2 regions of the Streptomyces sp. NPDC050988 genome follow, and region 2 is predicted to be linked to the other one. Evidence: predicted binding sites of a transcription regulator. Region 2 holds the regulator's gene; the other holds the start of a gene.

Evidence for each region. The regulator HspR, encoded in region 2, represses chaperone genes until heat shock. The targets are predictions, from matches to a motif close to TTGAGNNNNNNNNNCTCAA.
Region 1: the regulator HspR is predicted to act here: its motif matches at 1,985-2,003, upstream of lon (endopeptidase La).

What each region holds. Positions count from the first base shown of each region.
Region 1 covers NZ_JBITFQ010000004.1:556,592-559,793, forward strand. The annotation lists gene ACIBEI_RS13765 (rhomboid-like protein) at 30-968, shown strand; gene ACIBEI_RS13770 (hypothetical protein) at 926-1,870, opposite strand; gene lon (endopeptidase La) at 2,026-3,202, shown strand, end outside.
Region 2 covers NZ_JBITFQ010000033.1:36,802-40,003, reverse strand. The annotation lists gene grpE (nucleotide exchange factor GrpE) at 1-247, shown strand, start outside; gene dnaJ (molecular chaperone DnaJ) at 335-1,531, shown strand; gene ACIBEI_RS41255 (heat shock protein transcriptional repressor HspR) at 1,539-2,006, shown strand; gene ACIBEI_RS41250 (hypothetical protein) at 2,155-2,670, shown strand; gene ACIBEI_RS41245 (class I SAM-dependent methyltransferase) at 2,703-3,202, opposite strand, start outside.

The sequences.
Region 1 (3,202 bases), on a different contig from region 2:
GTGTGGGGGTGACGGAAGGAGCCTCCACGGTGAAAAGGCCTGTGACGAGCGGCGCGGAGACGACGAACCCCGCTGCGTCCTCCGCTCCCTCTGCACCCTCCGGCCCCGCTGCCTCCACCGACTCCACCGCCGATCGGGACGCCGTTCCCGCCGCCGGGCTCGACGGCATCCCGCGACAGCGGCCCCTGACCGTCTCTACCGTCTCTGCCGAGGGCGTGCACGTCGCCGTCGCCGAGAGAGTGCCCGCGGCTGTCGAGCGCGCGCCCGCCACTGCCGGGAGCGCCCGGCTCCGGCGTCTGCTCGCCCGCCTCCGCCGCGTCCGGCCCTGGCGGCTGTTCCCCACGCCCACCGGAACCCCCTTCACCTTCGGGTACGCGGTCGTCCTCGCGGTGACCTCTCTCATCGCCGAGTACGCGGACCCCGGCCTGGTGGACCGGGTGCTCCAGGCGTCCAGTACCGATGTGGCGCATCTGGCGCAGTCACCGGTGCGTGTGCTGGTCGCCAGCGCGCTGTGGATCGCGGGCGGCCTCACCTCGGCGTACGTGATCGCCTTTCTGCTGGTGCTCACCGCGTTGGAGCGGCGGATCGGCGGGTGGCGTACGGCGGGCGTCTTCCTGCTGGGACACGGTCTGGCGACGCTGGCCACCGAGATACCCGTCGGTCTCTCCGTCCTCGCCGGGCATCTCCCCGAGAGCTCGCTCCACCGCTACGACTACGGCATCAGCTTCGGCGTCGCCACGAGCGTCGGAGCGCTGGCCGGGCTGCTGAGGCCCTGGCTGCGCTGGACCGTGCTCGCGGTGTTCGGCTGGATGGTCCTCGGCGACCTGATCGCGTTCACGGATCCGATGACGAACTGGGGGCACACCATGGCGCTGGCCATCGGGGTGGCCACCTGGCCGCTGCTGCGCCGGGTCAGCTCGCCGGGTCAGCTCCAGGACGACGACCGGGACCACGGAGACCCTTCGTAAGGCACGGGCCTGCCCGTGAACGCGTCGAGGAGCATGCGGGCGCCGACCGGCCGGTCCAGCTTCACCGTCACCTTCCTCGCGCGCAGCGCCTTTGTGCAGAGACCGTCGGAGGGGTTGCGGATCCAGGCGGAGAACACCACGTTGTCCCCGCTCTCCAGCACGTCGACGCCGGGGCCGTCGTCGCAGGACCCGTGGTGGGCGCGCAGGACGACGGTCCGGCCGTCCCGCGACACCGTGTCCAGCCCGGCGAGCTCCCACAGGTCCTCCGTCAGGTCCGGCAGGGGCTTGACCGGGGGCCTGGGAAGCTTCGAGGCGACGACCGCGACGCGCTTGAGCGGAGTGTCGTAGCCCTTGATCGTGAAGTGCCAGGCGGGGACCGTCGCCGTGCCCCGGCTGGTGCGGATCGTCATCTCCCCGAGCCGCGCACCGGTCACGGTGAGCCGGGGCCCCGGTCCGGCCGCACCGGAACCCCCGCCGACCTTCTCGTACGCCGCCCGCGCGGAGACGACCGGAACGGCCAGCGAGCCGCCGTCGCGCCAGCGGACCTCCCCCTTCTTCGCCGGGGCGCCGGGGAGGGAGCCGCGGATCTCGAAGTTCTGACGTTGGTACGCCTGCTTGTCGGCGTCGCTGTGGAAGGCCCCCTCGGGCAGCTGGACCGGGTCCCCGAGCGGGAAGTAGCCCTCACGCCACACGCGTGCGGCCTCCGAGCCCTCCCAGGCGTCGGAGACCTGACGCGCGCGTTCCGCGGTACGGGCCGGGTCATGTGTACCGGCATCGCCGTACTTGTCTCCGCAGGAGGCGACCCCGACGGCCGCGGTGACGAACAGGCCTGTGACGACGAGAAACCTACGCAGCCGAGCGGTCCGCATGATGCCCCCGAGGCAGACGACTGGAACGGACAAGGAATCCGACGCTGCACCTGTGACGCACCGGCCGGGCGAGACGTTCACCGGCCTTCGGCGACGCGATCGCTCACAGCGAACAGCGTCCGGGGAACAATTGGAGGCTCACATGCATTGAGTCGGCATAGCTCAACTTGACTGCCGAAGGGGAGATCATGGCTTTGACGTCCGTTCCGCTCACCCTGCCCGTGCTGCCGCTCGACGACGAGGTCGTGCTGCCCGGAATGGTGGTGCCCCTGGACCTCAACGACACGGATGTACGGGCCGCGGTGGAGGCCGCACAGGCTGCCGCGCGGTCCAGTGGAGGAAGCAAGCCGAGGGTGCTGCTTGTTCCACGGATCGACGGGACGTACGCGAACACGGGGGTGCTCGGCACGGTCGAGCAGGTCGGACGCCTCGCCGACGGTGACCCCGGCGCCCTGATCCGCGGGCGCGGCCGGGTGCGCGTGGGCGCCGGCACGACCGGCCCCGGAGCCGCTCTGTGGGTGGAGGGCGTCCAGGTCGAGGAGACCGTGCCCGACCCGCTGCCCGGCGCCGTGACCGAGCTGGTCAAGGAGTACAAGGCGCTGGCCACCAACTGGCTGAAGAAGCGTGCCGCCTGGCAGGTCGTGGACCGCGTCCAGGCCATCGACGACGTGTCCACGCTCGCCGACAACTCCGGCTACTCGCCGTTCCTCACGACCGCCCAGAAGGTCGAGCTCCTTGAGACCGCCGACCCGGTGGCCCGGCTGAAGCTCGCCACCGAGCAGCTGCGCGAGCACCTCGCCGAGCAGGATGTCGCCGAGTCCATCGCCAAGGACGTACAGGAAGGCGTGGACAAGCAGCAGCGCGAGTTCCTGCTGCGGCGCCAGCTGGAGGCCGTCCGCAAGGAGCTGCGCGAGCTGAACGGCGAGGCGGAGGGCGAGGAGTCCGACGACTACCGGACCCGCGTCGAGGCCGCCGACCTCCCCGAGAAGGTCCGCGAGGCCGCGCTCAAGGAGGTCGAGAAGCTGGAGCGCTCCAGCGACCAGTCGCCCGAGGGCTCCTGGATCCGCACCTGGCTCGACACGGTGCTCGAACTGCCGTGGAACGAGCGGACGGAGGACGAGTACGACATCCAGGGCGCCAAGGCCGTCCTGGACGCCGAGCACTCCGGTCTGGAGGACGTGAAGGAGCGGATCACCGAGTACCTGGCCGTGCGCAAGCGGCGCAACGACCGGGGCCTGGGTGTCGTCGGCGGCCGCCGCGGCGGTGCCGTGCTCGCGCTCGTCGGGCCTCCCGGCGTCGGCAAGACCAGCCTCGGCGAGTCCGTCGCGCACGCCATGGGCCGCAAGTTCGTCCGGGTCGCCCTGG
Region 2 (3,202 bases):
CAAGGAGGGCGAGCCCTTCGACCCGACGATCCACGAGGCCCTGATGCACAGTTACGCACCGGACGTCACCGAGACGACGTGCGTGGCGATTCTGCAGCCGGGGTATCGCTTCGGCGAGCGCACCATCCGCCCCGCGCGGGTGGCCGTCGCCGAGCCGCAGCCCGGCGCGCAGACGGTCAAGGGCGACGAGACGGACGGGACGCAGGCGGCCGACGACAAGGAGAGCGGTGGCCCGGACGAGGGCTGACGTGAAACAGGGCGTACGCGCGCCCGTATGCGGCACGAACACCAAGCGCGTACGTGACAGTGGCGTGCGGAAGGAGGGGCGTCGAGGATGAGCACCAAGGACTTCATCGAGAAGGACTACTACAAGGTCCTCGGCGTCCCCAAGGACGCCACCGAGGCCGAGATCAAGAAGGCGTACCGGAAGCTCGCCCGCGAGTACCACCCGGACGCCAACAAGGGGAACGCGAAGGCCGAGGACCGCTTCAAGGAGATCTCCGAGGCGAACGACATCCTCGGGGACCCCAAGAAGCGCAAGGAGTACGACGAGGCGCGCGCCCTCTTCGGCAACGGCGGGTTCAGGCCCGGACCGGGCGCCGGGGGCGGCAACTTCAACTTCGACCTGGGCGACCTCTTCGGAGGCGGGCCGGGTCAGGGCGGAGCGGGCGGCCAGGGCGGCGCCGGCGGCTTCGGCGGCGGTATCGGTGACGTGTTCGGCGGCCTGTTCAACCGCGGCGGCACAGGCACTGGCACGCGTACGCAGCCGCGGCGCGGCCAGGACATCGACACCGAGGTCACGCTCAGCTTCACGGAGGCGGTGGACGGGGCGACCGTTCCCCTCCGCATGACCTCGCAGTCCCCCTGCAAGGCCTGTTCGGGCACCGGCGACAAGAACGGCACACCGCGCGTGTGCCCGACCTGCGTCGGCACCGGCCAGGTGGCGCGGGGCTCGGGCGGCGGCTTCTCGCTGACCGACCCGTGCCCCGACTGCAAGGGCCGCGGCCTGATCGCGGAGCACGCGTGCCTGGTCTGCAACGGCTCGGGGCGCGCCAAGTCGTCCCGCACCATGCAGGTCCGTATCCCGGCCGGGGTGTCGGACAACCAGCGCATCCGGCTCCGCGGCAAGGGCGCACCGGGCGAGCGGGGCGGACCGGCGGGCGATCTGTACGTCACCGTGCACGTCGACGCGCACCCGGTCTTCGGCCGCAAGGGCGACAACCTCACCGTCACCGTCCCCGTCACCTTCACGGAGGCGGCGCTCGGCGGCGAGGTCCGCGTGCCCACGCTCGGGGGACCTCCGGTCACCCTGAAGCTGCCCCCGGGCACACCCAACGGCCGTACGATGCGCGCCCGTGGCAAGGGCGCGGTCCGCAAGGACGGCACCCGCGGGGACCTGTTGGTCACCGTCGAGGTGAGTGTCCCCACGGACGTGACGGGGAAGGCTCGTGACGCGCTCGAGGCGTATCGCGAGGCCACCGCGGACGAGGACCCGCGGGCGGAGCTGTTCCAGGCCGCGAAGGGAGCATGAGGACACCATGGACGCAACCGGACGCCGTCGACAGAGTTCCTATTCCGCATATGAGCTGACGGAAGAAACACCGGTGTACGTCATCTCGGTGGCCGCCCAGCTCTCCGGCCTGCACCCGCAGACCCTCCGCCAGTACGACCGCCTCGGCCTGGTCTCCCCGGACCGCACGGCCGGGCGCGGCCGCCGCTACTCGGCCCGCGACATCGAACTGCTGCGCACCGTCCAGCAGTTGTCGCAGGACGAGGGCATCAACCTCGCCGGCATCAAGCGCATCATCGAACTGGAGAACCAGGTCGCCGCGCTCCAGTCCCGCGTCGCGGAGATGGAAGCGGCCCTGGACGGCGCGGCGGCCGCGATGCAGCAGCGCGAGGCCGCCGTCCACGCCTCGTACCGCCGCGACCTGGTCCCGTACCAGGAGGTCCAGCAGACGAGCGCACTGGTGGTGTGGCGCCCTAAGCGACAGCAGTCGGACTGACGCGTGCGTCCAGTTCGACACCTGTAGGCACACAGAAGGGGCCCGGAGATTCGACCGAATCTCCGGGCCCCTCCCATGTGTTGCGATCATGTACAGGACTACTGATCCACGGATCCGTTGGATTCGCGGGGGGAATGGAGCTTTTCCCATGGCCATGGTGGGGCTGTTCTGGATAGCCGAGGGCGATGTGTATGTGGGGGCGAAACCGTCCGGGCGCGCCCCGGGGGTGCGGCTGACGCCGGAAGGGGTCGTGTCGCTCGGTGACGGCAGCTCGGACCTGTGGCCGTGGGACGAGGTGCGTGGGCTGACCGTCGAGGATGTCCCGCTGAAATCCCTCAAGCGACAGATCAGCGTGATGGTGGACATGGTGCTGACCGTGACCAGCTTCGGCGAGACCGATGCGCCGCCGATGATGAGCGTCCTCGTCGAAACGGCCGACGGGACCACCGACTTGACCGTGTACGCGGCGGCTTCCAGCTACTCCCAGGAGGAGTACGACCTCTCGCTGTCCCTCCTCTCCCACCTGACGGCGGGCGAGGCCACCCTGCGCGCGACGCTGGCCGCCATGGCGCAGTGGGGCCGGACGCAGGAGGACGGGTCGCCGCGGGCGGCGGAGCGGGAGGGGTTGCTGCGGGAGTGGGTCGGGGTCGGCAGCCTCTCGTGAGTGGCCGTCCGGGCGTCAGCGGTGGCTGGGCATCAGGCCTGGCCGGCTCCCGGCCGTAGCGCCACGAAGACGAACTCCCGACCCGGCCGGTCGGGGGCGTCGCGGACTTCCTCCACGACGTACCCCTGCGCGGCCAGATCCGCCTCGATCTCGTCCCGCTCGCGGAAACGGAGGGTCGATTCCGAGGTCAGGACCTCCCCGTCCGCCGCGAACACAAAGGTGTGGCGGAACGTCACCAGCTGCCCGTCGACCTCGACCAGGTCGTCCCAGCCCTCGATCGCGCCGACGCCCGGGAGTTCCGTAACCCCGTACGAGGCCTCGCGGTTCCACTCCTCCCAGGCACGCCCGACCGGATCCCGCGTCTCGAAGACGAAACGCCCACCGGGCCGCAGGGCTTCGTAGGCGCCCAGCAGGGTCTTCCGCCACATCTCCGGATCGGCCAGCTCCTGGGCGGCGTTCGCCGTCATCGTCGCGAGATCGGCCTGGAGCGGCGGGAGGGTGGTGCCGTCCCCATGGACCCAGCGCACCCTTT